Regions from separate parts of the Polaromonas sp. CG_23.6 genome, predicted to be linked through region 1. Evidence: predicted binding sites of a transcription regulator. Region 1 holds the regulator's gene; each other region holds the start of a gene.
The links. Region 1 encodes sigma-54, which starts transcription at its own class of promoters, with help from an activator protein. Its sites were predicted from a motif close to TGGCANGNAANCTGCTTT; they were not measured.

Region 1 (7,032 bases):
CAACCTTTATGCCACGCAGGGCGCCGATGTCTGGCGCGAGTTTTATTACAACGACGCCGGTGTGCAGATCCAGACCCTGGCCAACAGCACGCAGGCGCGCGCCAGGGGCATCCAGCCGGGCGATGCGCTGTGGCCCGAATCGGCTTACAACGGCGACTACATCGACGACATCGCGCAAGATTTCATGGCTGGCAAGACTGTCAGCGCCGACGATCGCGAATTCACTGCCTCGGGCGACGTCGACGACATCGACGCGATTCGCCAGTTCGCCGTGGCTTATTTGCGCCATGAGCAAGACCTGGACCTGAAGGCTTTTTCGGTCAGGTTCAACAACTATTACCTCGAATCGAGCCTTTACACCGAAGGGCGCGTCGAGTCCACCGTGGCACGCCTGAAGGACGCCGGCAAGACCTACGAGCAAGATGGCGCGCTCTGGCTCAAGTCCACCGACTACGGCGACGACAAGGACCGGGTCATGAAAAAGACCGACGGCACGTTCACCTACTTCGTGCCCGACGTGGCCTACCACCTGGCCAAATGGGAGCGCGGCTACAGCAAAGCAGTCAACATCCAGGGCATGGACCACCACGGCACCATCGCCCGGGTGCGTGCCGGCCTGCAGGCGGCCAACGCCGGCATTCCGCAGGGCTACCCCGACTACGTGCTGCACACCATGGTGCGCGTCGTGCGCAACGGCGAAGAGGTCAAGATCTCCAAGCGCGCCGGCAGCTACGTCACATTGCGCGACCTGATCGAGTGGACCAGTGCCGACGCGGTGCGCTTCTTTTTGCTCAGCCGCAAGCCTGACACCGAATACATCTTCGACATCGACCTGGCCCTGGCCAAGAACAACGAAAACCCGGTGTACTACGTGCAGTACGCGCATGCGCGCATCTGCTCGGTGCTGACCGCCTGGGGCGGCGACGAGGCCAGCCTGGCACAGGTCGATTTGTCGCCCCTGACCAGCCCGCAGGCCCAGGCGCTGATGCTGCTGCTGGCCAAATACCCCGACATGCTCAGCCATGCCGCCGACGGCTTTGCGCCGCACGACGTGGCGTTCTATCTGCGCGAACTGGCCGCCTGCTACCACAGCTACTACGACGCCGAACGGATTCTGGTCGACGACGAAGCCGTCAGGCTGGCACGCTTGGCACTGGTAGCGGCCACCGCGCAGGTGTTGCACAATGGCCTCGCAGTGCTGGGCGTCAGTGCCCCGCGCAAGATGTAATCGACTTGAAAACTTCACTCTTTAAAAGGCATCCAGCTCATATGCAAGTTACGGTCAAGTCGCGGGAATACGGTATGAAAAAGCAACGTGGTGGAACCCTGCTGGGTCTGGTGATCGGCGCGTTGGTCGGCCTGGGCATCGCGCTCACAGTGGCGGTGTACGTCACCAAGGTGCCGGTGCCCTTCCTGAACAAGAGCCCGATGTACACGCCGGACAGCGACGCCGCGGAAGCCCGCAAGAACAAGGACTGGAACCCCAACGCGCCACTGGCCGGGAAGAATCCGGCGCCGTCGGCCTCGGGCGAATTAAGCCCGCCAGCCGAACCCTCCACCGCCGGCAACTTGCCGGCCCCAGTGCTGACACCGGAAGACCCCAAAAAACCCGACCGCAGCGCGAAACCGCCGAGAACCGCGACGGCACCCACGACAGCGGCGTCTGCCCCGACAGCGGTTGCCAAACCATCCCGACCCGCGTCCGCCGACCCGCTGGGTGATCTGGCAAAGTCGCGTTCCGACGCCCCGGCCTTCAGTTCGGCGACTTCCGATCCTTTCAACTATTTCATTCAGGCTGGCGCCTACCGCACCCCGGAAGACGCCGAACAGCAGCGCGCCCGGCTGCTGCTGCTCGGCATGCAGGCAAAAGTCACCGAGCGCGAACAGGCCGGTCGCACCGTGTACCGGGTGCGTGTCGGACCGTTCGACAAAAAAGACGATGCCGACCGCGTCAAGGACCGGCTGGACAACAGTTCGATCGAAACGGCACTGGTCCGGGTACAGCGTTAAGTCCTAAATCCGGCAGCGGCTGAACTTTTCGGCCGTGCTGCATCCAACACTTGTCGATATTGACATCAGGAGAAAAAATCAATGCAACGTCGCGCGTTTTCAATTTCAGCTGTCTCGCTGGCTGCGGCTACCGGTATTTCCGCCCTGCCCTCGCTGGCACAAGCCCAGGCCAAGGCCTTTCAAAGCGGTTCTGACTACCTCACACTGGACAAGCCGGCCCCTACGGAAGCGCCCGCCGGAAAAGTCGAGGTGGTCGAATTCTTCTGGTACAACTGTCCGCATTGCAACGGCTTCGAGCCGATGTTCGACGCCTGGAGCAAAAAACAGGCCAAGGATGTGGCGGTGCGCCGCGTGCCCATCGCCTTCCGGCCTGATTTCGAGCCACAGCAACGCCTGTACTACGTGCTGGAAAGTCTGGGCAAGGTCGATGAGCTGCATAAAAAGGTGTTTATGGCGATCCACGTCGACAGGCAGCCGCTCAACACGGCCGACCAGATCAGCGCCTGGGTGGACAAGCAGGGCATTCCCAAGGCGAAGTTCATGGAGCTGTACAACTCGTTCTCCGTCACCACCAAGGCACGCAAAGCCACCCAGCTGCAGGACGCCTATGCGCTGGACGGCGTTCCCGCCCTGGGCATCAATGGCCGTTATTTCACCTCTGGCACGCAGGCCAAGACGCTGGAGCGCTCGCTGCAGGTTGCCGACGCCCTGATCGCCCAGTCGCGCCAGGCACCAGCTGCCGCCGCCAAGCCCTGAAGCACCGCGCCGCCGGGCCTTTTGGGGCTTCGCACACGGCCAGGGGCAACGGCTCCAGCCGTTTTCTTGCGCCTTGCTGCGCTCCAGTAGGCGCTGCAAGGTTTTGCCAGCCCTTGCATGGCTACAATGGCAAAACCCGCAGCTGCAAGATTCGTGCCTTATGAAACGCTCCTTTTTTTCTTTCCTCCTGATGGCTTTTCTTGCCACAGGCGTGGCGCTGCCTGTTGCAGCCGAAAAGGCCGACCGCGACAAACCGATGAATGCCGAGGCCGATGCCCTGCGCTATGACGACCTCAAGCAGACCAGCGTCTTCACCGGCAATGTCATCATCACCAAGGGAACGACCATCATCCGGGGCGCACAGGTCGATGTCAGCCAGGATCCGGAAGGCTACCAGCTGGCTGTGGCCACGGCAGCGCCGGGCAAGCTGGCGTATTACCGCAAGAAGCGCGACGGCGTCGATGAATACATCGAAGGCGAAGGCGAGCGCATCGAATACGACAGCCGTGCCGATCTGGTCAAGTTCATCGGGCGCGCCGTGGTCCGCCGCTTCAAGGGGGCAACGCTGAGCGACGAAACTTCCGGTGCGCTGATCGTGTACGACAACAACACCGACGTATTCACTGTCGATGCCGGTGCGAAAAACGCCAGCGCTGCCAATCCCGGTGGACGCGTCCGCGCCATGCTGTCGCCGCGCGGCACAGTGCCTGCCACCACCGCCCCGCCGCCCAGCGGACCAGCGCCCGTTTTACGCCCCAGCACCAGGCTGGGCACCATCAAAGCCCCGAAAGCGCCCTGAACCCATGAGTGCAACGATACAAACGGCGCCTGCGCGAGACGGCGCCGTGCGCCTTGACACGCCCAGCAGCCTGGTGGCGCAGGGACTGCGAAAATCCTACGGCAGCCGGCTGGTGGTGCAGGACGTGTCGCTGTCGGTGAAAAAAGGCGAGGTTGTCGGCCTGCTGGGCCCGAATGGCGCAGGCAAGACCACGTCGTTTTACATGATCGTCGGCTTGGTGCGCGCCGACGCCGGCCAGATTTCCATCGACGGCCAGCCGGTCGAGCACATGCCGATCCACCTGCGTGCGCGCCTGGGCCTGAGCTATCTGCCGCAGGAAGCGTCGATTTTCCGCAAGCTCAGCGTGCAGGAAAATGTGCGCGCCGTTCTGGAGCTGCAGCGCGATGCCGCTGGCAAGCCGCTGAGCCGCACCGAGCTCGAGTCGCGGCTCGATGCGCTGCTCAAGGACCTGCGCGTGAGCCATCTGCGCGACTCGCCGGCCTTGTCGCTGTCCGGCGGCGAGCGACGCCGCGTCGAGATTGCCCGCGCCTTGGCCACCCAGCCGCGCTTCATCCTGCTGGACGAGCCGTTTGCCGGCATCGACCCGATTGCCGTGATCGAGATCCAGCGCATCATCGGTTTTCTCAAGTCGCGCGGCATCGGCGTGCTGATCACCGACCACAACGTGCGCGAGACACTGGGCATTTGCGACCATGCCTACATCATCAGCGACGGCCATGTGCTGGCCAACGGCACGCCGGCCGAGATCGTGAGCAACACCGAAGTGCGCAGGGTCTACCTCGGCGAACACTTCAAAATGTGAGTATGGCCCCCACGCTTGTCACTTCGTGTACTGCGCTGCCCCCCCGGGGGGCCGCCCCGCCTGCAGTCCGGAAAAGCCGGTCCTGCGGCCGGTACTGGCACGGGCGGGAAGGCCATGCCGAAGCCATGCCAGCCCCCTCAGGGGGCAGCGAACCACGCGAAGCGGGGAGCGTGGGGGCTTTATGAAACAAGGGCTGTCCCTTCGCGTTTCACAACATCTGGCGCTCACGCCGCAACTGCAACAGTCCATCAGGCTGTTGCAACTCTCGACGCTGGAGCTGAGCCAGGAAGTCGAGCAGATGCTCGATGAAAATCCTTTTCTCGAACTGGCGGACGACAGTGCGCCGCGCGAGGAATTTGGCTTGGAGCACATCGACACCCCGGTCAGCCAGGACAGCCGTGAATTTGAGTCCGCTACGGATTCAATAGCTATCAACACAGACACAGCAAGCGCCAGCACCTCAAAAGAGTCTGAAACCACGGCAGAGGCCGGCACCGAGGCGGCGCTGGAGGAAAGCTGGGACGGCGATGGCTCGGTTGAGTCCTCGCCTGACGACAGCGAATGGGGCGGCGACGCGCCGGCGCGCAAGAACAACCTGGAGGACAGCGACGCCGAAGCGTCCGACCTGACCGGCGCGCACGAGTCGCTGCAAGACCATCTGCACCGGCAGGCGCTCGGCCTGCGCTTGTCCGAACTCGACCGCGCCGCCCTGCACTTCCTGATCGAGTCGCTCAATGACGATGGCTACCTGGAAGACAGTCTGGCGTCGCTGGCGGCCGGACTGGCCAGCGACCACCCGGAGCAGGCCGAAGAACTGGCGCAGCAGTTCGCCATCGCCCTGCAGCTGCTCCAGCACATGGAGCCCGCCGGCGTCGGCGCGCGCACCCTGGCCGAATGCCTGCGGCTGCAACTGCTCGAAAGCAAGAACAGCATCGAGTCGCGCGCCGCCCTGGCGATCTGCCAGCAGCCCATGGAACTGCTGGCCAAGCGCGATGTGAAACGCCTGTCGCTGCTGTGCAAGTGCCCGGAAGAGGTCATCAAGGGTGCGATTGGCCTGATCGCCCGGCTTGACCCCAAGCCGGGCCGGCGCTTTGCCAATGTCGAACGCAACCTGATCGTTCCCGACGTGCTGGTCGTCAAGGCCGGCCGGGGCTTCAAGGTCACGCTGAACAGCGACGTCATGCCCCGGCTTCGGGTCCATGACATCTACGCCAGTGCCTTGCGCCAGCATGGCGGCAAGGGCGGCGGCCCCGCGCTGCAGCAGCGGCTGCAGGAAGCGCGCTGGTTCATCAAGAACATCCAGCAGCGGTTCGACACCATCCTGCGCGTCAGCAACGCCATCGTCGAGCGGCAGAAAAACTTCTTCATCCACGGCGAACTCGCCATGCGGCCCTTGGTGCTGCGCGAAATCGCCGACGAGCTGGGCCTGCACGAATCGACCATTTCGCGCGTCACCACCGCCAAGTACATGGGCACGCCGTTTGGCACTTTCGAGCTGAAGTATTTCTTTGGCTCCGGGCTGGGCACCGAAAGCGGCGGCAATGCGTCCAGCACAGCGGTACGCGCGCTCATCAAGCAGTTCATAGCAATCGAAAGCCCGAAAAAGCCGCTCAGCGACAGCCAGATTTCAGAAATGCTCAAGGAACAAGGCATTGAATGCGCCCGCCGCACGGTGGCCAAGTACCGAGAAGCGCTGCGCATTGCGCCAACAAATTTGCGCAAAACCCTGTAGATGTCGCCCCCACGGTCGTTCGCTTCGCGTAACTCCCTGCCCCCCGAGGGGGCCGCTGCGCCTGCGGTCTGGCGAAGCCAGTCCCGCGGCCCCTGCTGGTGGGGGATGTGGCCCCCACGGTCGTTCGCTTCGCGTAACTCCCTGCCCCCCGAGGAAGCCGCTGCGCCTGCGGTCTGGCGAAGCCAGTTCCGCAGCCCCTGCTGGTGGGGGATGTGGCCCCCACGGTCGTTCGCTTCGCGTAACTCCCTGCCCCCCGAGGGGGCCGCTGCGCCTGCGGTCTGGCGAAGCCAGTCCCGCGGCCCCTGCTGGTGGGGGATGTGGCCCTCACGGTCGTTCGCTGCGCCTGCGGTCTGTTGAAGCCAGTTCCCGGACTCCCTGTTCAAATACTTTCTATCCGTTCGCCCTGATGTAGCCAGGGGCTCTCATCCAACCCCGCTGCGGCGCCGCACGTTGCGCCCGGCAAAGTGACCTAACTTATGAACCAACTCCAACTTTTCCTTCCCTGCGCCGCTGGTGTCGAGAACCTGCTGGCCGCCGAAGTCCAGCGCATCACCGGCATCGAAGGCAAGGCCTGGCGCGCCGGCGTGCAGCTTCAGGCTTCCTGGCGCGAAGCGCTGCAGCTCAACCTGCACAGCCGGCTGGCCCAGCGCGTGCTGATCGAGCTGCAGCATGGCCAGTACCGCAGCGAGCAGGACCTGTATAACGCTGCGGCCAGCGTCGCCTGGGAAGTCTGGTTCACGCCCGCGCAGACCTTCAAGGTCGAGATCACCGCCCAGCACAGCCCGCTGCAAAGCCTGAACTTTGCCGCGCTGAAGATCAAGGACGCGATTGCCGACCGCTTCCGGCACAAGTTCAATGACGTGCGCCCGAGCGTTGACACGCGCTGGCCCGACGTGCGCGTGTATGTCCACCTGACCACCGAAACAGTGACGA
Region 2 (7,032 bases), 2.8 Mb from region 1:
CGCCGCGCTTGATGACGTTGACCGCCTGCTTGCGGTGCGGCGGAATGCCGGCGTCTTCGCCCATCAGTTGCGCATAGCCCAGAATACTGTTCAGCGGCGTGCGCAACTCGTGGCTGATGGCGCTGATGTAGCGGCTCTTGGCCTGGTTCGCCTGGTCGGCCACGCGCTTGGCCTGCTGCAGCGCTTCGTCGGTCTGCCGGTGGGACTCGATTTCCTGCATCAAGAGGTGCGTCTGGCGGTTCGACTCTTCCTGCGCCACCTGCCGGCTCTTGTGCGCCAGCACCAGCCACCAGGCAACCAGTCCGGCCATCACCAGCAGCGCCATGTAGGCCTTCAAAAAACCTGATCGCAAGGCCGAATCGGACGCCGCCAGTTCGGCCACCGAACTGATTTCCTGGCGGTACAGCAAGCCAAACACAGCAGCGAGCAGTGGCACGATGACCGTCATCAGCAGCAAAAAGTGGCTCAAGCCGGTGTCCAGGTACGGCCAGATGCGGCGCGGCAGCAACCAGCGCAGGGCTGCAGACCACTGCACCGACAGGCGCGCATGGGGCTTGCACAAGTCGCCGCAACGCGCGTCCAGCGTGCAGCACAGCGAGCAGATCGGCCCCTGGTAGGCCGGGCAATGCGCCATGTCGGGGCCTTCGTAGCTGCGCTCGCAAATCACGCAGCGCTGGGTGGCGTGGCGTTGGCAAGGCCCGTCGGCAGCCAGTGGCGCAGAACGGCGCGCAATGTAATAACGCCCGCTCGTTGCCCAGGCAATCAGCGGCGCCGCGACAAACGCCGTGGTCATGGCAATGACGGCTGAAAAAGCGCGCGCCAGTTCGCCATACAAGCCCAGGTGCGCGGTGATGGACAGCAGCGACGCCAGCGCCATCGCGCCCACGCCGACCGGGTTGATGTCGTACAGGTGGGCGCGCTTGAACTCGATGCCTGGCGGGGACAGGCCGAGCGGCTTGTTGATGACCAGGTCGGCCACCACCGCCATCACCCAGGCAATCGCAATGTTTGAATACAGCCCCAGCACGTCGCCAAGGGCCTGGAACACATTCATTTCCATCAGCATGAAGGCAATGGCGGTGTTGAACACCAGCCAGACCACCCGGCCGGGATGGCTGTGCGTCAGCCGCGAAAAAAAATTCGACCAGGCCAGCGAGCCGGCGTAGGCATTGGTCACATTGATCTTGAGCTGCGACACCACGACAAACAGCGCCGTCGCACCGACCGCCCAGCCGTAGTGGGGAAACACATATTCATAAGCCGCCAGGTACATCTGGTTCGGGTCCACCGCCCGGTCCAGCGGCACCATGTTGGAAATCGCCAGGTAGGCCAGCAGCGCGCCGCCGAGCATCTTGACTACTCCCAGGAGCACCCAGCCCGGTCCGCCGATCAGCACACCGGCCCACCAGCGCCAGCGGTTGGCGGGCGTCTGCACCGGCATGAAGCGCAGGTAGTCAGCCTGCTCGCCCATCTGGGTGATCAATGCAATGCCGACGGTCAAGGCCGCACCAAAAAGATGCAGATTGAAAGTGCCCGATGCACTTTTTTCGCCTGCATAGTTGACAACACCAGAAAACGCACCGGGAGCGTGCACAAAAACATAGGCAAACGGCACCACCAGCATGACAAGCCACAGCCCCTGCGTCCAGACCTGCAGCCGGCTGATGGTCGAAACCCCATGCGTGACCAGCGGAATCACCACCAGTGCACAAACCAGATAGCCCCACTTGGGCGGAATCCCGAAAGCCAGTTCCAGCGCATAGGCCATGACAGCGGCTTCCAGCGCAAAGAAAATGAAGGTGAACGAGGCATAGATCAGCGATGTCAGCGTCGAGCCGATATAGCCGAAACCTGCGCCACGCGTCAACAAGTCCATGTCCACGCCATAGCGCGCCGCATAAATACTGATTGGCAGGCCCGCCAGGAAAATGATCAGCCCCGTCGCCACGATGGCCCAGAAGGCATTGGTGAATCCGTATTTCACCAGCAAGGTGGCTCCCACGGCCTCCAGAATCAGAAATGACGCGGCGCCAAACGCGGTGTTGGCCACCCGCCATTCCGACCATTTGCGAAAGCGCTGCGGTGTAAAGCGCAGTGCATAGTCTTCCATGGTTTCGCTGGCGACCCAGCTGTTGTAGTCGCGCCTGACCTTGATGATGCTCTGCACCGCCACCTTGGGGCCGACACCCTGGTCTTCATCCGGCAAACCCAGGGGCGTGCCCGGCTGAATCAACGGTAAGGGCGTGGTGGTGTCCATGAAGGCGTGGGTGACAGGCAGAAAAATTTTAGATCCCATGCTTACAGCAGCTTTTGTGCCACGCAGCCGCAGCCCCCCCCCCCCCGGCAGCAGGTCCTGAACGCCGGTGGCACCAATCTTGCAATTTTGGAAGAGCCGAACCCGAAAGAGCCCCATGGAATTGACGCCCCGCGAAAAAGACAAACTGCTGATTTTTACCGCCTCCCTGCTGGCCGAGCGGCGCCGCGCGCGCGGCCTGAAGCTCAACTACCCCGAAGCCGTGGCGCTGATCAGCGCCGCGGTGATGGAAGGTGCACGCGACGGCAAGACCGTGGCGCAACTCATGAGCGAAGGGCGCACCATCCTGAGCCGCGCCGACGTGATGGACGGCATTGCCGAATTGATTCCCGACATCCAGGTCGAAGCCACCTTTCCCGACGGTACCAAGCTGGTCACTGTGCACCAGCCGATTGTCTGAAAGGATTGCGCACCCAGCCTGCTTCTTTGCACAGTCACTCTTTTTTTAATAGCTGCTTGCGCCCTGCCCGCTTGCGCTATAGCCTGTTTTGATACTTTTTTCAGGAATTATCCTTATGTCACGCAAACTGACTCACGCTATTTTATTAATAGCTGCTGGCGCAATGGTGACCGGCGCATCAGCCCATATGGGCACCGATCCTGCTGCCCACGCAGAAATTGGCTTCGCCGATGGACTGCAGCACCCGTTCACCGGCCTGGACCACTTGGCCGCGATGCTGGCCGTGGGCTTCTGGAGCGCCTTGAGCGCCCGCCGGTTGTGGTCCGGACCGCTCGCTTTCGCGGCGATGCTGCTGGCAGGCGCAGTGATGGGCCTGGCCGGCATGGCACTTCCGGCGGTCGAGCCGATGATTGCTGCTTCGCTGCTGGTGCTGGGTTTGCTGGTGGCGCTGCGCACACGCCTGCCTGCTGCGCTGGCCGCTTCACTGGTCGGCCTGTTTGCGATTTTTCATGGCGTTGCGCATGGCACTGAACTGGCAGGTGCTGCGAATATCTTGGCACCGCTGTCGGGCATGCTGCTGGCTACGCTGGCGCTGCATGCCATCGGTCTGGGCCTGGGCTTGAGCTTTCGTCCCAGCACCTGGGGCTCACGCCTCGCGGGCACCGGCGTCGCGGCGCTGGGCCTGACACTGCTGGTCCGACTGGCCTGAAGAAAGCACCCCATGATTCCAGGCGAACTGTTCACCGACGGCCCCGACCACCTGCTCAACGAGGGCCGGCGCACCCTCACTTTGGTCGTGCAAAACACCGCCGACCGGCCGATCCAGGTCGGCTCGCACTACCACTTTGCCGAAACCAACGGCGCGCTGGGTTTTGACCGCGATGCGGCGCGCGGCATGCGGCTCAATATCGCCTCCGGCACGGCCGTTCGCTTCGAGCCGGGCCAGCAGCGCACCGTCGAGCTGGTGGACTTTGCGGGCGAGCGAAAAATCTACGGCTTTCGCGGCCTCATTCAGGGAGCGCTTTAATGGCAAGCATTGGACGCCGCGCTTACGCGGAAATATTTGGTCCCACGGTGGGCGACCGGCTGCGGCTGGCCGACACCGATCTGATGGTCGAGGTCGAAGCCGATTACACCTTGCGCGCCGGCAGCTACGGCGAGGAAGTCAAGTTTGGCGGCGGCAAGACCATTCGCGACGGCATGGCGCAGTCGCAAAGAACCAATGCCGAAGGCGCGATGGACACAGTGATGACGAACGCGCTCATCCTCGACCATTGGGGCATCGTCAAGGCCGACATTGGCCTGAAAGGCGGTCGCATTGCCGCCATCGGCAAGGCCGGAAATCCCGACGTTCAGCCCGGCATCGACATCATCATCGGCCCCGGCACCGAGATCATCAGCTGCGAAGGCATGCTGGTGACGGCTGGCGGCATTGACTCGCACATCCACTTCATCTGCCCGCAGCAAATCGAGGAAGCGCTGACCTCGGGCGTCACCACCATGCTGGGCGGCGGCACGGGTCCGGCCACCGGCACCTTTGCCACCACCTGCACGCCCGGCCCGTGGAACATCGAGCGCATGCTGCAGGCCGCCGACGCCTTCCCGATGAACATCGGCTTTCTGGGCAAGGGCAATGCCAGCCTGCCGGCTGCGCTGCACGAACAGGTCAACGCGGGCGTGATTGGTCTGAAGCTGCATGAAGACTGGGGCACGACGCCAGCGGCCATCAGCAACTGCCTGGACGTGGCCGAGGCGCTTGATGTGCAGGTCGCCATCCACAGCGACACGCTGAACGAATCGGGCTTTGTAGAGAACACGATTGCCGCGACCAAGGGCCGGGGGCTGTGCGCCTTTCATACCGAAGGCGCGGGCGGCGGCCATGCACCGGACATCTTGCGCGTGGTCGGCGAGGCGAACTTCCTGCCGTCTTCAACCAACCCGACCATGCCCTACACCATCAACACGCTCGACGAGCATGTGGACATGCTGATGGTCTGCCACCACCTCAACCCTTCGATTGCCGAAGACCTGGCGTTTGCCGAAAGCCGCATCCGCAAGGAAACCATTGCCGCTGAAGACATCCTGCACGATCTGGGCGCCATCAGCATGATGTCCAGTGACAGCCAGGCCATGGGCCGGGTCGGCGAGGTCATCATACGCACCTGGCAAAACGCCCACAAGATGAAGCAGCAGCGCGGCAAGCTGCCAGGGGACACCGAGCGCAACGACAACTTCCGCGTCAAGCGCTACATCGCCAAATACACCATCAACCCGGCGATCGCCCACGGCATTTCGCACGAGGTCGGCTCGATTGATGTCGGCAAGTTCGCCGACCTGGTGGTCTGGAAACCGGCATTTTTCGGCATCAAGCCGTCGATCATCCTCAAGGGCGGCTTCATTGCCATGGCCGCCATGGGCGACCCGAACGCCTCGATCCCGACGCCGCAACCGGTGCATTACCGACCCATGTTCGGCGCGTTTGGCGGCGCCCTCGCCAAGGGCTCGCTGACCTTTGTGTCGCAGGCCGGGCTGGCCGCCGGCATCAAGGAACGCTTTGGCCTGGCCAAGACGCTCAGCGCGGTGAAAAATATTCGCGGCGTTCGCAAGCAGCACATGATGCATAACGACTACCTGCCGAGAATGGAAATCGACCCGCAGACCTATCTGGTGCGCGCCGACGGTCAACTGCTGACCTGTGAGCCAGCGACCAGCTTGCCGATGACGCAGCGCTACTTTTTGTTTTAACTTGCGTAACTCAATGAATGCAAGACGATAAAGGGGAATAGCTGCAGAAAATACGCAGCATTTCGATGGGTGAAAGAAATAGGCCTGAGAATGTAACTTTTAAAGGCTCACAGATGATGATGAAACCAATAACTATTCTTGCTGCAAGCGTTGCGCTGGCAAGTGCAGCCATCGCACAATCTTCAGCCGGAGGCTTTACGGGTAACGCCGCCCCAGCGCGTGGCGGCTTCACGGGCCCCGCGACCGTGGTGACGGTAGAGCATGCCAAGACCCTGAAAGACGATACTGAAGTCACCCTGCGGGGCACAATTGAACGGCACACAGGCGGTGAAAAATACGTTTTTCGTGATGCCAGTGGCACGGTGGACATGGAAATTGACAGCGACCGTTGGGTTGGTCAGACCGTATCACCTCAAGACCAGGTTGAAATCTTCGGAGAAGTCGAAAAGAAATGGAATGCTGTGGAAATCGATGTCAAAAGACTGCGCAAACTGTGATGGACCCGCACGCCGAACCCAACCCCTTTTCTGAACAGCCTGCCAAGCCCGACCAGCGCATGCTGAAAGCCAGCAAACTGCTGCCGCTAGGCGCAGGCTTGGCGCCAGTGCTGCTCAAGCGCGCGTCCACACTTGAACTTGACTGGGATGTACGCCAGAAAAGCCGCTTTGACGCGCTGGATTCACTGGGCCGCACGCTGGGCGTGTTCCTGCCACGCGGCACCCTGGTGCGCGGTGGCGACGTGCTGCTGGTTGAAGACGGCTCGATGGTGCGGGTGATTGCCGCGCCGCAGGCGGTGCTGCGCATCACGGCATGTACGGCGCACGGCTCTCCCTTCGACCTGACGCGCGCCGCCTACCACCTGGGCAACCGCCATGTACCGATTGAGTTGCAGCCCGATCACCTGAAAATCGAGCCCGACCATGTACTGGCCGACATGCTGCGGGCGATGCACCTGACGGTGCAGGAAGTAGCCGAAGCGTTTGAACCCGAAGGCGGCGCTTACAGCACGGGCGGCCACAGTCACGCACACAGCCATTCGCCTGACGCACCGGCTGTAATTGCCGCGCCCGCCGCAGCCCATGTCCATGTCCATGGACCGGACTGCCATCACGATCACGGCCATGCGCATGAGGCCATCAAGCCCGTCGCCATCCAGATTCATCCGCGCAAGCCCCACAGCCATTGACACAGGTGCGCAGTTGACGACGAAAACGGCACCGGCCCTGTCAGCAGCCAGCCTGCTTCAGCTGATGTGGCTGGCCTCCCCGGCCTTGCCTGTGGGCGGATTTTCTTACTCGGAAGTGCTTGAAGCGGCCGTTGACAGGGCGGGAGTAGCTACGGAAAGCATAGCATCTGACTGGCTGAACGACCAACTGCACCTGACGCTGGCGCGCGGCGACCTGGCCGTGGTGGCCGAGGCAATCACGGCTTGGCGCAAATCAGACCTGACGCGCGTTCAACAGCTCAACGACTGGGTACTGCAAACCCGCGAAACCAGCGAGTTGCGGCTGCAGGCCGAGCAAATGGGCCGCTCCCTGCTCGACTGGCTGCGCAACCATGACGGTGCCAACTT
Region 3 (7,032 bases), 2.1 Mb from region 1:
ACGGGTTCACCAGGCGCGAGCGGATCCAGTGCGGGCCCGACTTGACCGCCGGCAGCTGCGCACTGCCGTTGTCGTAGAACTGCGTGCTCAGCTCGGTCATGCCGTACATGTTGATGCAGTCCTCGGGCGGCACGCCCAGCAGCGCCGTCAGCTGCGCATAGAACTGCGCCATGGGAATCTCACGCGACTGGCCCTTGAAGCCGCCGGTGTCCAGCACCCGGCTGCCTGCCGGCAGGGCAAATTTTCGTCCCTGCTGCGCCAGTGCATCCATCAGGTGCACCAGGCTGTAGGACGCGCCCAGCAGCGCATAGGGCTGCGCCATGGCCTCGGCCTGCGCCAGCGCCGCGCACACGCCCGCCGTGTCCAGCCCGGCGGCGTCGATGAAGTAGCGACTGTCGTCCGCGCCAAAGGTCTGCAGCGCCAGCGCCAGGTAGTGCGCCAGCGATGAGTTCGGCATCACCTCTTCGGTGGGAAATAAGATGCCCATGGCCATGCTGCTCTGGCCGCGCATGAAGCGCCGGGCGAAGTTGGCGCGCATTGAGGCGTCGTACACCGCCAGGGTCGGATGGTGGTGCTTGCCCTTGACGTCGCCCTGCGTGGTGCCGCTGGTCATGAACACACGGTCAGTGCTGGAGGGTGGCTGGCAGGTCAGGCACAGGGCCTTGAAGGCACTGATGGGAACGGCCGGAATGTCTTGCCAGGTCTTGACCGTTCGCGGCGTCTTGCCGCGTTGCCGGCAAAAGCGCTGGAACGGTGTGTTGTGGGCAAACTGGTAGGCAAACAACGCCAAAGCCTGGGCGTTGAAGGCGTCGTCAGTGACGCCATCCTGCGCTATGAAAGCCAGCACGCCGTCAACGATCGGGTCGGCAAGCGCTTGCGGGCGGGCGGGTGTTGCGTTGTCAAGGGCATCCATGGTCGTCATTCCTTCAAGAGTCTGCGGTGGCAGGGTGCTCCGAAAGTCGTGATGGCGGGAGTGAACCCTGTCCTGACAGCTCTTCTTACGTCGGCATGACCCGAAATCAAGTTCGCGGGTTTGGTGAAACCATCTCAGCCGCCCTGCCATCACTGACCGGACTGCACCCCGAAGCGGAAATGATTCTAAGCGCAAGGACCTGCGCTGTGGTGGCACCTGCGGTGGCCTGCGCAGGGCAGCGTGCCGCAATGCCCCGACCGTGCACGAAAACCGGATGCCTTCCCGGCAAAACCCACCATCGGCATAAATTTTGCTTGTAGACACCATGACATTGCCCCATTCCCTGCGCCTGGTGGTCATTGCACCGGACCTGATGGTTGCCGATACCGGTGACGAGGCTGCCGTGGCGCTGGCCGAGCGCTCGCGCCAATTGCGCATCGGCCTGCTCGAAGGCGGATTCAATCTGGTTGCCACGCTGCCAGCCGACACCTTTTTGCGCGAACGGCTGGCGCAGTTGCAGCCCGACATGATCATCGTCGACGCCGAAAGCGATGCCCGCGACTCGCTCGAACACGTCGTCATGGCCACGCGCGACGAGCGCCGGCCCATCGTGCTGTTCACCAATGACGACGACACCCGCCACGTGAAGGACGCGGTAGCCGCTGGGGTTTGCGCCTATATTGTTGCCGGCCTGGCGACGTCGCGCATCCGCCCGATCCTGGACGTGGCCATGGCGCGCTTTGAGCACGAACAAGGGCTGCGCCGCGAACTGGCCGATGTGCGCACCGAACTGAAAGACCGCAAGATCATTGACCGGGCCAAGGGCCTGCTGATGCAGCGCCAGGGCCTGTCTGAACAGGCCGCGTACGAAAAGCTGCGCAAGGCGGCCATGGACAAGGGCCTGCGGCTGGGCGACGTGGCGCAGCGCATGCTGGATGTGGCTGACCTGCTGGGCTAGTCAGCCCAGGCCGAAATGGTGCAGTGCACAACCGCAGTGCGTCTCCAGGAAAACGGGGCCTTGAATCGCAAAAAATCAAAATGCTATTTATTTAATAGCTGCTTGCGCAAGCAGGACAAGCGCCACAGCCCTATTTATCTTAAATTTTAAGCGTTGATCAAGCCTTCTGTTCAGTTGGCACAGCTTTTGCAATAACTACGACACCGGACCTTCGGCTTCAATGGCGAAGCAGAAAGTCCCAGAACAAAGGCGTTCGTCCCCTGCCCTCACACCCCTTGTGTGCCGGCTCCGGTCGAACGCCTTTTTTGTTTTATTTTTTCATTTCCAGGAGTTGCTGACATGACAGACCTGCTCAAACCTTCCCTCTCACGCCGCAGCGTGCTGCAGGCCGCCGCCGTGGGTGCCGTGGGCATCAGCCCGGCATTGCGCGCCGCCGTCTATGCGCAGGGCTCGGACGCGCCAGAGAAAAAGGAAGTCAGGATCGGCTTCATTCCACTGACCGATTGCGCCTCGGTGGTGATGGCGTCGGTGCTCGGCATTGACAAGAAATACGGCGTGACCATCATCCCGAGCAAGGAAGCCAGCTGGGCCGGCGTGCGCGACAAGCTGGTCAACGGCGAGCTCGACTTTGCCCATGTCCTGTATGGCCTGATCTACGGCGTGCATTTAGGCACCGCCGGGCCCAAAAAGGACATGGCCGTCCTGATGACGATCAACAACAACGGCCAGGCGATCACGCTGAGCAAGAAGCTCGCCGACAAGGGCGCCGTCGATGGCCCCGGCCTGGCAAAACTCATGGCCAGCGAAAAGCGCGAATACACCTTCGCCCAGACCTTCCCGACCGGCACCCACGCCATGTGGCTTTACTACTGGCTTGCGGCCAACGGCATCAACCCGATGTCGGACGCCAAGGTGATCACCGTGCCGCCGCCGCAGATGGTCGCCAACATGCGCATCGGCAACATGGATGGTTTTTGCGTCGGCGAACCCTGGGGACAGCGCGCGATCATGGACGGCATTGGCGTCACCGCCGTGACGACGCAGGACATCTGGAAAGACCATCCGGAAAAGGTGTTGGGCACCACCGCCGAATTCACCCAGAAATACCCGAACACCGCCCGCGCCGTGACCGCCGCCATCCTGGAGGCGGGCCAATGGATTGACGCCAGCCTGGCGAACAAAAGCAGGATGGCCGAAACCATCTCCGGCAAGGCCTATGTCAACACCAGCGTCGACGCCATCAACCAGCGCATCCTGGGCCGCTACCAGAACGGCATGGGCAAAACGTGGGACGACCCGAACCACATGAAGTTCTTCAACGACGGCGCGGTGAACTTTCCCTACCTGTCCGACGGCATGTGGTTTTTGACGCAGCACAAGCGCTGGGGCTTGATGAAAGAGCACCCGGACTACCTGGCCGTGGCCAAGCAGATCAACCGGATCGACATCTACAAGCAGGCTGCCAGCGCCGCCAAGGTGAGCGTTCCGAAGGACGTGATGCGCACCAGCAAATTGATCGACGGCACGGTCTGGGACGGCAAGGACCCGAAAAAGTACGCCGACAGCTTCAAGGTTCACGCCTGAAACCGCCCTTTGATTTTTCGTTGAATTACTTTTGAAGAGGTGACGCCATGGTCAGTGCCGTATTTCACAGCCCGCTTGAAAGCGCCCCGCCGACTACCGCCAGCGTGGAGCGAAGCGCTACGCATTCGATAGCTGCCAATGTAGATGAGGCGAGCGCAAAGACCGTAAAAGACCATAAAAAGACGGGTGCGGCCTTGTCCGCGACACCCCGGCGGGATTTTTCTGCGTTGTGGTTGCACGTCCTGCCGCCACTGCTCGGACTTGGCCTGCTGGCGCTTGTCTGGGAATTGGTATCCATGGCCACCAAGGCCAGCATTCCCTCGCCCAAGGACACCTTCCTGCAAGCCGTCGTACTGTTCAGCGACCCGTTCTACCGCAACGGCCCGAACGACCAGGGCGTCGGCTGGAACGTGCTGGCCTCGCTCAAGCGCGTGGCGCTCGGCTTTGGCCTGGCCGCCATCGTCGGCATTCCGGCCGGTTTCCTGATTGGCCGCTTCACGTTTTTGAGCCGCATGTTCAACCCGCTCATCAGCCTGATGCGGCCGGTGTCGCCGCTGGCCTGGCTGCCGATCGGCCTGCTGGTGTTCAAGGGCGCCGACCCGGCCGCCATCTGGACGATTTTCATCTGCTCGATCTGGCCCATGGTCATCAACACCGCCGTTGGCGTGCAGCGCGTGCCGCAGGACTACATGAATGTCGCCCGTGTGCTGAACCTGTCGGAATGGAAGATCGTCACCAAAATTTTGTTCCCCTCGGTGCTGCCCTACATGCTGACCGGCGTGCGGCTGGCTGTCGGCACGGCGTGGCTGGTGATCGTCGCGGCCGAGATGCTGACTGGTGGCGTCGGCATCGGCTTCTGGGTCTGGGACGAGTGGAACAACCTCAACGTCATGAACATCATCATCGCGATTTTCGTCATCGGCATCGTCGGGCTGGCGCTGGAGTTTGCGCTGATCAAGCTGGCCACGGCGTTCACGTTTGAAGAAGTCAAGAACTGAGCTGCCGACCCAACCCAAGGAACATGACCATGAACACCCCCGTCAATCCCCAGTACATCGACATCCAGGGCGTCGAGCAGGTTTTCAAGACCAAGAAAGGCCCGTTCTGCGCGCTGCAGAACGTCAACCTCAAGGTCGCCAAGGGCGAATTCGTCGCGCTGATCGGTCATTCGGGCTGCGGCAAATCGACGCTGCTCAACCTGATCGCCGGCCTGACGATGCCCACGCAGGGCGTGCTGCTGTGCGCCAACCGCGAGATCGCCGGCCCCGGCCCGGAGCGCGCGGTGGTGTTTCAGAACCACTCGCTGCTGCCGTGGCTGACCTGCTTCGAGAACGTCTACCTGGCCGTCGAGCGCGTGTTTTCCGCCACGCAAAGCAAGGCCCAGCTGAAGGCGCGCACCGATGCGGTGCTGACGATGGTCGGCTTGACGGCCGCAGCGCAAAAGCGCCCCGGCGAAATCTCGGGTGGCATGAAGCAGCGCGTCGGCATTGCCCGTGCGCTGTCGATGGAGCCCAAGGTGCTGCTGCTTGACGAGCCCTTCGGCGCGCTCGATGCGCTGACCCGCGCCAAGCTGCAGGACGAGCTGCTGCAGATCGTCGCCAACACGCAGAGCACGGTCGTCATGGTGACGCACGATGTCGATGAGGCGGTGCTGCTGAGCGACAAAATCGTGATGATGACCAACGGCCCGTCGGCGACGATTGGCGAAGTGCTCAGCGTTGACCTGCCGCGCCCACGCAACCGCGTCGAACTGGCCGAAAGCACGCAGTACCTGCACTACCGCAAGGCGGTGATCGACTTTTTGTACACGCGCCAGGCGCATGTCGAAAAACTGACGGCCTGAGTGGCCGCTCGTTTCGCGTCAAACACCCGCAACGCGGGTGCCGGAAAACTCGATGCAACAGCCCACGGGCGGGCACCGGTTTTTTTCCTGTTTGGCAATTCGCACTTTTTCACGGGCATTCTCCAGTGAACTTCTTCAAGCAATTCCTCAAGTCCGGACACTCCCCCACCCTGTTCGCTGCCTTCCTGTATTTCGCGTTCTCGTGCTGCATCTGGGTGCTCAACGGCGCCATGGCGCCCTTCATCTCGGAAACCTTCAACCTGAGCCCGGCGCAAAAGGGGCTGATGCTGTCGGTGCCGATCATCGCCGGCGCCTTGATGCGCTTCCCGCTCGGCCTGCTGTCGCAGTACATCGGCCGCAAGAAGGCCACGCTGGTCGAGATGGGGCTGATTGCCGTGGCCATGCTCTTCGGCTTCTTTTTTGTCAAGAGCTTCAACGACCTGCTGGCCATGGGCGTGCTGCTGGGTATTGCCGGCGCCAGTTTTGGCGTGGCGTTGTCGCTGGGTTCCGGCTCGTTTCCGGCGCGGCACAAGGGGCTGGCGATGGGCCTGGTCGGTGCGGGTAATGTCGGCACCGCCGTTTCGGTGCTGATCGCGCCGCCGCTGGCGCAGGCCTTTGGCTGGGTCACGGTGTACGGCTTTGCCGCTGTCGCCATCAGCATTCCCATGGTGGTGATGATCGTGTTCGCCAAGGAACCCGACGACCTCGACAAGCATGCCAGCTTCAAGCAGCACATCGCCTGCCTGTATGAAAAAGACGGCTGGGCCTTCAGCCTGATCTACGCCGTGACGTTTGGCGGCTTCATCGGCCTGGCGACATTTTTGCCGACCTACTACTACGACCAGCTCTCGGTCAGCAAGGTGCAGGCTGGCCAGCTGACGATGCTGGCGGCCTTCATGGGCGCGGCGCTGCGCGTGTTTGGCGGCTGGATTTCGGACCGCTGGGGCGGCATCAACACCCTGACCATCGTGCTGGTCACAGTGGCCGTCACGCTGATGCTGTGCGGTCTGGCCGGTGGTTCGCTGGTGCTCACGACGCTGCTGGTGATGCTCTGTTTTGCCGCGCTGGGGGCTGGCAATGGCGCTTTGTTCCAGCTGGTGCCGCTGCGCTGGCCGATGGCCACGGCCGTGGCCGGTTCGATGATCGGCGAAATTGGCGCGCTGGGCGGCGGCCTGGTGCCGAGCGCGATGGGCTTGTCGAAGCAGTATGGCGGCACCTACGCCTGGGGATTTTTACTGTTCGCGGTTCTGGCGCTGGCGATGCTGGTGATGCTGCGGGTGATGCAGATGCGCTGGACGCGGACCTGGGCGGAGAAGGGTGGGCGGGCGCGTTCGGCTTGAGTTGCGCTATGGCTTCCTGCTGTGCTTGTGGCTTGTTTGGTGGTTATTTGGCTCTGCTGGGCCGGGCAGCCCCCGGCCAGCCCAACCATGCAGAGCCAGATAAGCTATTAATTTAATAGCAAACAACCAAAGCTGGATATGCTCCAACACCGATTTCATCCAAAAAAAACCAGTCACTTCGGCAAAAACAGCAACCAATAAACCAGCAGGAAATTGAACAGCAGCGACACCCCGAGCGCCAATTTCCAGACGGCCGTCGGATCACGCTGCATCAAAGGAGACGCCTGCGGCGCCGTCAAAGGCCGCGAAGCCCCGCGCTCCAGCGCCAGCAGCAATTCCTCTGCGGTTTCAAAGCGCTGGCGCTTGTCGCGCGCCACGGCCTTCAGCACGATGT
Region 4 (7,032 bases), 100 kb from region 1:
ATCAGGATTTCGCAGCCGAAATTAGGCAGCAGCAAATAGATGCGGTTATAGATTCGTATCCACAGAACATTTTGCTCAACACAGTAGAAGAATTGGTAAAGTCCGATTGTCTTGATAATTTGGTAGTTGCTCTCGATAAGCCTCGCGTCGAGCTGTACATCAGCCTGACAGATATGCGTTTGAGTCTGGACATGTATTCAGTTCAGAAAGTTTATCAGGCGAAAGCGGCTAACCAAGAGCAAAGATATAACACTTCACTAAAAGTTTTTTTCAAAGTTTTTAACATTGGCGAAATTGGTTTTTTAGAGTCTGGAAAAAGCACTACCCTATATATCCTGAGATGGATACTGAATAATATTGAATTGTTAAAAATGCAGGGTGTGACATCCCTGCTGATTGATGATTTCGAGGAGTCGGACGATCCTGATTTAGAAACAATTGTCGGGAAACTTGAAGCAATTCACAGTTGCGGGTTGCCATTGTGTTTTATACAATCAAATCCACTTCAAGTTGTTGGCATGAGTGAGCTTAACGGCATTATCTCGGTGTTTTCCCATGTCACTTTTGTGGTGCGGGGATTATTACCTGTAAGAAATAAATATCTCAATTGTTTTTCCGAAAAAAATTCACTTAAGAATATAAATAAGGAATATGATTTTGATCATAAAAGAAGAATTTCGCATAAAGTTAAAATAACTTCAAAGCTATTGTTTTTAGTAGATGAAGTATTTGATATTGCCATTGATGGCGATAAAATTCGCAAGATATTTAATCTTAAATTGGCGGGTCTGGAATCGTCGCAAATCGCAAAAATTCTTTCAGTTTCGGCATATCCAAAATTTCAGTCTGTAAAACAGAACGAGATGCAAAAAATCTATTCATGGAGGCCGGCTGTTGTTTTTGGCGTACTTGAAAAGTTTTATTTATTTGAAAGAAATTTGATAAAAAAAGAGCATGATAAATCATTTTCTGGATATTCTGGCATTGAATGTACCTTGCCTGAAGTTGTTCCCGAAAGTGTCTTTAGTCTGGCAATGCAGCCACTGTCTGACTTTAATTCAAGCGTCGATGGTGCTCAAATAAAAACATCGAATTTATTAATGAGTGTGATAAGGAACAGAATTTTTTGCGCTTGTGGTGCACATCAGGAATTTTTGCTTGATGCCATAGATAAAGATAAAGATATTGATTTCTATTTATCTCCATTGCACCCTCGCATTTGTGGTTGCCACGGCATGGCTGTGAATCAAAATGAATTCAAAGACTGTATGAAATTTGCTGTATTGGCGCTCGCTCTCAAGGGGCCTAGAACCAGCAACGGATTGGATATTGTAAATAATGAACTGGACTTGTTGGTTGACAACAGCAGTAAATTAATTAAAAATTTGTTCTCAAACCATGAGAAAAAGAAATGTGCCAATATCATTGATTCTTGCATTGGAATAATGGCAAGAAAAAGCAATTGGCTTTCAAGCTCTGAAATTGACTCCCGCCTCCGCCAATTTTGCGTATTTTTATGCAGGGATTATTTGGATAAGACGGAAGTAGTGGCATTCATGGAATTGACCCAGGAGTTGATTGCCTCTGTTCTTATTGATGTACACACTGGTTTTATGAAGCTTTACTGGTCTCACAGCTTGACAGTTTCAGATATAAAAGTTGGTGTAATAGTAAAAAGTAAAACTGGGATTGCAGTATTGAATTCATTTGACAAGGGTCAATTTGATCTATCTTTTACCAGCAAATAATATTTAAATTTATTTAATGGCATATCAAGAATACGGTTCTAGTAAATTTAAAACAAGCTTTGGTGGCTGAGGATAGATATTTGTATACAGATAATTCTGTAAATTTTATATAGTTTTATCATGTCGATCCTGTGTTCGGCGTAATGTTTTTATAACAAACCAGGCCGCCCATGAAACCAAAATTTGTTCGTACCTTTGTCATGATCTCGGTTGCCATCGTTATGGTGGGTTGTGCTTCACAGAACGACAAAACTGAAAAATCCAGAGAGAAAACGATAGTCACTTATTTTTCGAGCAAAGCCAAGTCTGTGTTTGTACCGGTCGTGGTTCCTGTTGCGAAAAAGGAAGCCGTTGTTCAGGGAATTGTTTATTTTGATTTTGACAAACACAATATAAAGCCCGAATTCAATCAGGTTTTAGAAGATCACGCCCGCATCTTGCGCACCAATCCGCTGGTGATTGCCTCGGTGGAAGGGCATACCGATGTATTCGGCACGAATAGCTATAACCAGCCCCTGGGGCTTGTACGTGCCAACGAGGTCCGCAACGCGCTGATCAGGCTCGGTGTTCAAGAGCAACAGTTGAAACCGGTCAGTTTAAGTTTTTACCAACCCGCTGTTGCAGGTCTCGATGCAGAATCGCGCGCTTTGAATAGACGAGCCGAGATAGCTTACGAAGACTTGCGTTGAATTGATTGGGAAACTTCGGCTGATCCGAGTGGCGCGTACTGCTAATGCGTCACTCACAACTTGCCGCGCTCACTGCTTTGGCAATGCCATCACCGTCTTCAAGGCTTGCGTGATGTCATCGCGCAGCAAGGACCATTGCGGTCCGCTTTCAAAGACAAAGCGCTGGTTCACTTCCAGTTCAATGCCCACGTACTGAACCTGTCCATGGCGCTTGCGCAAAAGCGCAGTGAGACCGTCGCCCTTGCCCTGGTAGGGGTAGTTGCGCCGCAGTCTCAGTTCGGGTCGGCGTTTTTGCAAAGCGTTCAGCCAGCACGTTGCCAGCGCACCTTCACCCGCGCGTCCGGGGTCGTAGAGCCAGGCCACATCGGCCTGGCGCACCACGCCATTCAGCTCGGGCGTGAAACTGTGCGAAGCAATATGGACAACGCGCCGGCCCCTGGCAATCAGCCGGGCGACTTCACCTTCAACCGTGTCGCGGTGCGGATGGTAATGCTGGGTGGCAATGGCGCGCCGGTCGGCTGCCGGCAAGTCGCGCGTGGCTTCCGAGTGCAATTGCCGGTGGCCGATGGAACGGTTCAGGTCGATCAGCAGGCGTGTGGTGGTGGCCCCGAACAGTGGCGCTTCCAAGGCATCAGCCATCTGCCGGGCCAGTTCAAGCGCACCCGGGTCCCAGCCGCGATGGGTGTCCAGCAAGGACTCGTGACCGATGAACAATGCCGCGTAGGCAGACGGCACCTCGCGCCCGCCATGCTCGCAAGTGATGACCAGCGCATCACCGGCCGGCGTGTCAGTGACAGGCAGCGGGGTCACACTGTGCTGAGGGCGTTGCCATGCGCATCGACTTCATAAGTCGTGACCTCAAACTTTTTCAGGGTGTTTGGCCCGAAAGCCATCGTTAACGGCACGTCGCCCGCATCGCGGCCGCGCGCCATCACGACGCGGCCGATGCGTGGCGTGTTGTGGCGCGCGTCGAAGGTGTACCAGCGGCCGCCCAAAAAGACCTCGAACCAGGCGCTGAAGTCCATCGGGTAAGGCACTGGCGCAATGCCGATATCGCCCAGGTAGCCGGTACAGTAGCGCGCCGGAATATTCATGCAGCGGCACAGCGTCACCGCCAGGTGCGTGAAGTCGCGGCACACGCCAGTGCCTTCGCGCCAGCCTTCAACGGCGGTGCGCGTGGCGCGCGCGGCGCTGTAGTTGAAATGAATATGGTTGTGCACATAGTCGCAAATCGCCTGCACGCGCGCCCAGCCGGCGGGCGCCTGGCCAAACTGGTTCCAGGCGAACTGGAGCAATTCACTGTCCACCTCGCAATAACGGCTGGGCAGCAGGAACTGCAGCGTGGCCGGGGGCAGTTCGGTCGGGTCATGCTGCCGGGCAGACCAGTCCACCTCGTCGGGCAAGCCGGAATCGCGAATGATGGACTGGCTGTGAAAGCGCACCTCGCCGACGCCGGCCGGCGCATTGACACGGCCGCAGCGGTTGCCAAAGGCGTCCAGGTATTCGTCAACCAGCAAGTGGGGCTCGGTCAGCACGATCTCGGGCGCCAACAGGTCGTCACGCCGCGACGGGTGCACATGCAGCACATACACAAGCGCCATGGGCGACGTGATGGCCAGCTGGATGTCGAAACCAATTTTGATGTACATAGGATTTGCCGCCAGAAAGTGTTTGGGCGTGGTGATGTCTTACCGGTTTTCCCAAGTTTCCTGCCAGCAAGTATGGTGCCAGCCCCTGGGCCAGGCTTATCGTCTCTGGCCCCGTGCAGGCGTCAGAAACGGGAGGATATCGGACAGGGAAAATCCTTGGGACGCTGACCGCTCTTGCAGAGAGTTTTTGCCTTGAACTATTTTGGTGCAGGGCTGAGTGCATGCTGCGTTGCCAGACGCCATGCGGCGCCCCGGTATGACGCCCGCCAGACTTGCGGCAGGAAACTCACGGCCGTCAAAAAAGCCGCCAATAAACTGCCAAGGATGGCCAGGTTCAGCGGCTGCCTTCCTTGACGGCCCAGTCCACCAGTGCTTCAAGCGCCGGCCGCGCCGCTGACGCATTGGCATGGTTGATGATGCCGACCACGACCAGGCGTCGGCCGCTGGGCGTGTGCACGTAGCCGGCCAGCGCGGTGACGCCCTGCAGCGTGCCCGATTTCAGGTGCGCCCAGCCCTGCGACACCTGCGAACGGCTGCGCCTGAGCGTGCCATCGACGCCGGTGATCGGCAGCGACGCCATCAAATCGGGCATGGCGCCCGACACGTACGCGGTCTGCAGCATGCGCGCCAAGCCCTGGGGCGTGACGCGTGCTGACCGCGACAGGCCTGAGCCGTTGTCGGGCACCGGCACATCCGCTGCGCCATTTGGCGCGCCGAAGCGCGCCATCCACCAGCCGCGCACCGCCTCGCGCGACGCCTCGTTGCTCGCACCGCCGGGTTGCTGCAGGCTGAGTGTCAGGAACAGCTGCTGCGCCATCACGTTGTTGCTGAACTTGTTGATGTCGCGGATCACCTCAGCCAGCGGCGGCGATTCCATTTCAAAGACGGGTTTCAGGCCGGACGGCGCGGCGCCCTCGCGCACCCGGCCGCCCAGCCGGCCGCCCATTTCCTGCCACATTCCGGCAATCGCCCGACCGGCATAGCGGGCCGGGTCGGGGTAGGCGATGGCCCAGGACTTTTCGCCGCAGGCCACCGGATAGTTGCCGGCAAATGCCATGCGCAGCGGGTCGGCCAGGTCGGGTTGAAGCTGCGCCCGGTAATCGCCGCAATCGCCCAGCGTGGCCCGGCCGTTGCTGCCTGCCGAGAGCGGCACGCTGGCCTGCATCTGTACGCCGGCCAATGGCGGGTCGTAGCGAATGCTGGCGCTGCCATTGCCCGGATTCGGCACGAAGGTCATCACCACCGACTTGTAGTTCACCAGCAGCGCATCGGGCTGGACGTTGTACGGGCGCAGCGCCTCGCCGTCGAAGTCGCCGGGGTTCTGCGTGGACGCGGCAAAGGCGCTGCCGTCAAGCACGATGTCGCCGCCGATGGTCTTGATGCCCAGGCCCTGCACCCGGCGCAGCAGCAGCCAGAGCCGCTCCATCACCAGCTTGGGGTCGCCCCCGCCCTGGATGATCAGGTTGCCGTTCAGCACGCCGCCGGCAATCGGGCCATCGGCATAAACCGGCGTGGTCCAGGTGTAGGCCGGGCCGAGCAGTTCCAGCCCGGCATAGGTCGTGACCAGCTTCATGACGGATGCCGGATTCATGGCGCTGCCTGAGCGGTAACTAAGCAGCGGCGCAGCTTGGCCGTTCAGGGCCGGCGCGGCATCGACGACCACGGCGGCAAAGGCTTCGCGCGGCACCTTGGCGCGCGCCAGCAGGGCCTCGACCTCGGGCGGCAGGGATTGGGCGCTGGCGCTAAAGCCGATCAGCGCGACCAGCCCGGCCAACAGGCCTTGGCTCAGGCGGGCGTTGCAGCCGGGGTGGACGCGGGTGTGAGGAGTCGCATTGCGGGACGGGAAAGAAAAAAGCATGCGCAATTCTCGCGCCATGCTGGCGCATTGGTTAGGTTTCGGGCGTAAAAATAAGGGTGTTCCATTCGGGCGCGCGTGAACCGTCGCGGGGATTCCAATTTGCACCCAGCCCGCCAGCAGCCACGCCTGGAACGCACGACGACAGGAACACGCTGCGCCTTGACATGCCTTGATGCGGATTTACGCGCCACCCTGCCCGAACTGCTGGCGCAGCGCTTCAACGCGCTTGCGGTTCGCGCCCATGTCGCCCTGGCCCAACCGGCTCGCAGAGCGCACCTGGATCACGCCTGCAGGCTCGTCGAGCAGGAATTCCAGATCGTCAGTGAACCCCAGTAACTGGGTCTTGCACTGCGCGTAAAGGTAGGCCGGCTCACGGGTGACCACGGTGGTGCGCGGCATGTTGCTGACGATGCCCGCAAGCCGTGCCATTGCGGCCTGGCCGTCGCCGGTGTAACTCAGCGGCGCCACCTCTGCATGAGCGCGCTGCGGGTTGTCCGGGTAAAGCGCTGCCTGGCTTGAAACGCTATTGGGCGTGAGCGACGGCGGCTTGAGCCTGTGCTGGCGCACGCCAAGATCGCCCGGCGCCTGGCCCGCCAAAAATCCAAGCTGCCCTGCACCCAGCAGCAAAACGGCCAATGTCACCAGCAGGACTGCAATGTAGCCAATAATTTTCATGGAGGTATTCTTTAGAAGCGTTTGACGTGTGCTCGCCGCAGCGACAGCGAGTATCAAGCCTGACAGGGTAAGCCAAGGGCTGCTGGCTGAGGGACGATGGCGCCGAAAGCGCAGCGAAAAAAGCACCGTGCCATTATGGGCTGGCCGGGCGGCGCGGCAGGCCGGATAATCGCGGGGTGCGTGGCGCCGGCCGTTTGCGGGCTGGCGCACCGCCTTTGCTTATTTACTACGATTTTGATAGCTACTTGCGCATGTCCCAACTGCGTAAACGCCTTATTTGATGCCTAAACCTCTTAAATTCCTCGCGTTTGACACCAGCACCGACCGCCTGTCGGTGGCCGTGACCGACGGCGCGCGCGTCTGGCAGCACAGCGGCCCGGGCGGCGCGCAAGCCTCGGCCACCTTGATCCCGG

Region 2: the regulator sigma-54 is predicted to act here: its motif matches at 2,365-2,382, upstream of H4V98_RS17485 (urease subunit gamma).
Region 3: the regulator sigma-54 is predicted to act here: its motif matches at 2,047-2,064, upstream of H4V98_RS13995 (CmpA/NrtA family ABC transporter substrate-binding protein).
Region 4: the regulator sigma-54 is predicted to act here: its motif matches at 4,150-4,167, upstream of H4V98_RS03830 (transglutaminase family protein).

The regions. Positions count from the first base shown of each region.
Region 1 is NZ_JARXUY010000001.1:907,950-914,981, reverse strand. Features, by position in the region: gene argS (arginine--tRNA ligase) at 1-1,228, shown strand, start outside; gene H4V98_RS04335 (SPOR domain-containing protein) at 1,303-2,010, shown strand; gene H4V98_RS04330 (thiol:disulfide interchange protein DsbA/DsbL) at 2,092-2,766, shown strand; gene lptA (lipopolysaccharide transport periplasmic protein LptA) at 2,927-3,565, shown strand; gene lptB (LPS export ABC transporter ATP-binding protein) at 3,570-4,367, shown strand; gene H4V98_RS04315 (RNA polymerase factor sigma-54) at 4,549-6,099, shown strand; gene H4V98_RS04310 (THUMP domain-containing protein) at 6,576-7,032, shown strand, end outside.
Region 2 is NZ_JARXUY010000001.1:3,699,386-3,706,417, forward strand. Features, by position in the region: gene H4V98_RS17480 (ATP-binding protein) at 1-2,110, opposite strand, end outside; gene H4V98_RS17485 (urease subunit gamma) at 2,412-2,714, shown strand; gene H4V98_RS17490 (HupE/UreJ family protein) at 2,830-3,423, shown strand; gene H4V98_RS17495 (urease subunit beta) at 3,436-3,741, shown strand; gene ureC (urease subunit alpha) at 3,741-5,459, shown strand; gene H4V98_RS17505 (NirD/YgiW/YdeI family stress tolerance protein) at 5,573-5,956, shown strand; gene ureE (urease accessory protein UreE) at 6,016-6,645, shown strand; gene H4V98_RS17515 (urease accessory UreF family protein) at 6,710-7,032, shown strand, end outside.
Region 3 is NZ_JARXUY010000001.1:2,964,111-2,971,142, forward strand. Features, by position in the region: gene H4V98_RS13985 (long-chain fatty acid--CoA ligase) at 1-913, opposite strand, end outside; TPP riboswitch at 979-1,094, opposite strand; gene H4V98_RS13990 (ANTAR domain-containing protein) at 1,239-1,871, shown strand; gene H4V98_RS13995 (CmpA/NrtA family ABC transporter substrate-binding protein) at 2,211-3,455, shown strand; gene ntrB (nitrate ABC transporter permease) at 3,503-4,453, shown strand; gene H4V98_RS14005 (ABC transporter ATP-binding protein) at 4,483-5,298, shown strand; gene H4V98_RS14010 (MFS transporter) at 5,424-6,638, shown strand; gene H4V98_RS14015 (bifunctional protein-serine/threonine kinase/phosphatase) at 6,812-7,032, opposite strand, start outside.
Region 4 is NZ_JARXUY010000001.1:803,813-810,844, forward strand. Features, by position in the region: gene H4V98_RS03815 (hypothetical protein) at 1-1,748, shown strand, start outside; gene H4V98_RS03820 (OmpA family protein) at 1,919-2,437, shown strand; gene H4V98_RS03825 (N-formylglutamate amidohydrolase) at 2,507-3,247, opposite strand; gene H4V98_RS03830 (transglutaminase family protein) at 3,244-4,086, opposite strand; gene dacB (D-alanyl-D-alanine carboxypeptidase/D-alanyl-D-alanine-endopeptidase) at 4,421-5,944, opposite strand; gene H4V98_RS03840 (DUF1499 domain-containing protein) at 6,125-6,619, opposite strand; gene tsaB (tRNA (adenosine(37)-N6)-threonylcarbamoyltransferase complex dimerization subunit type 1 TsaB) at 6,900-7,032, shown strand, end outside.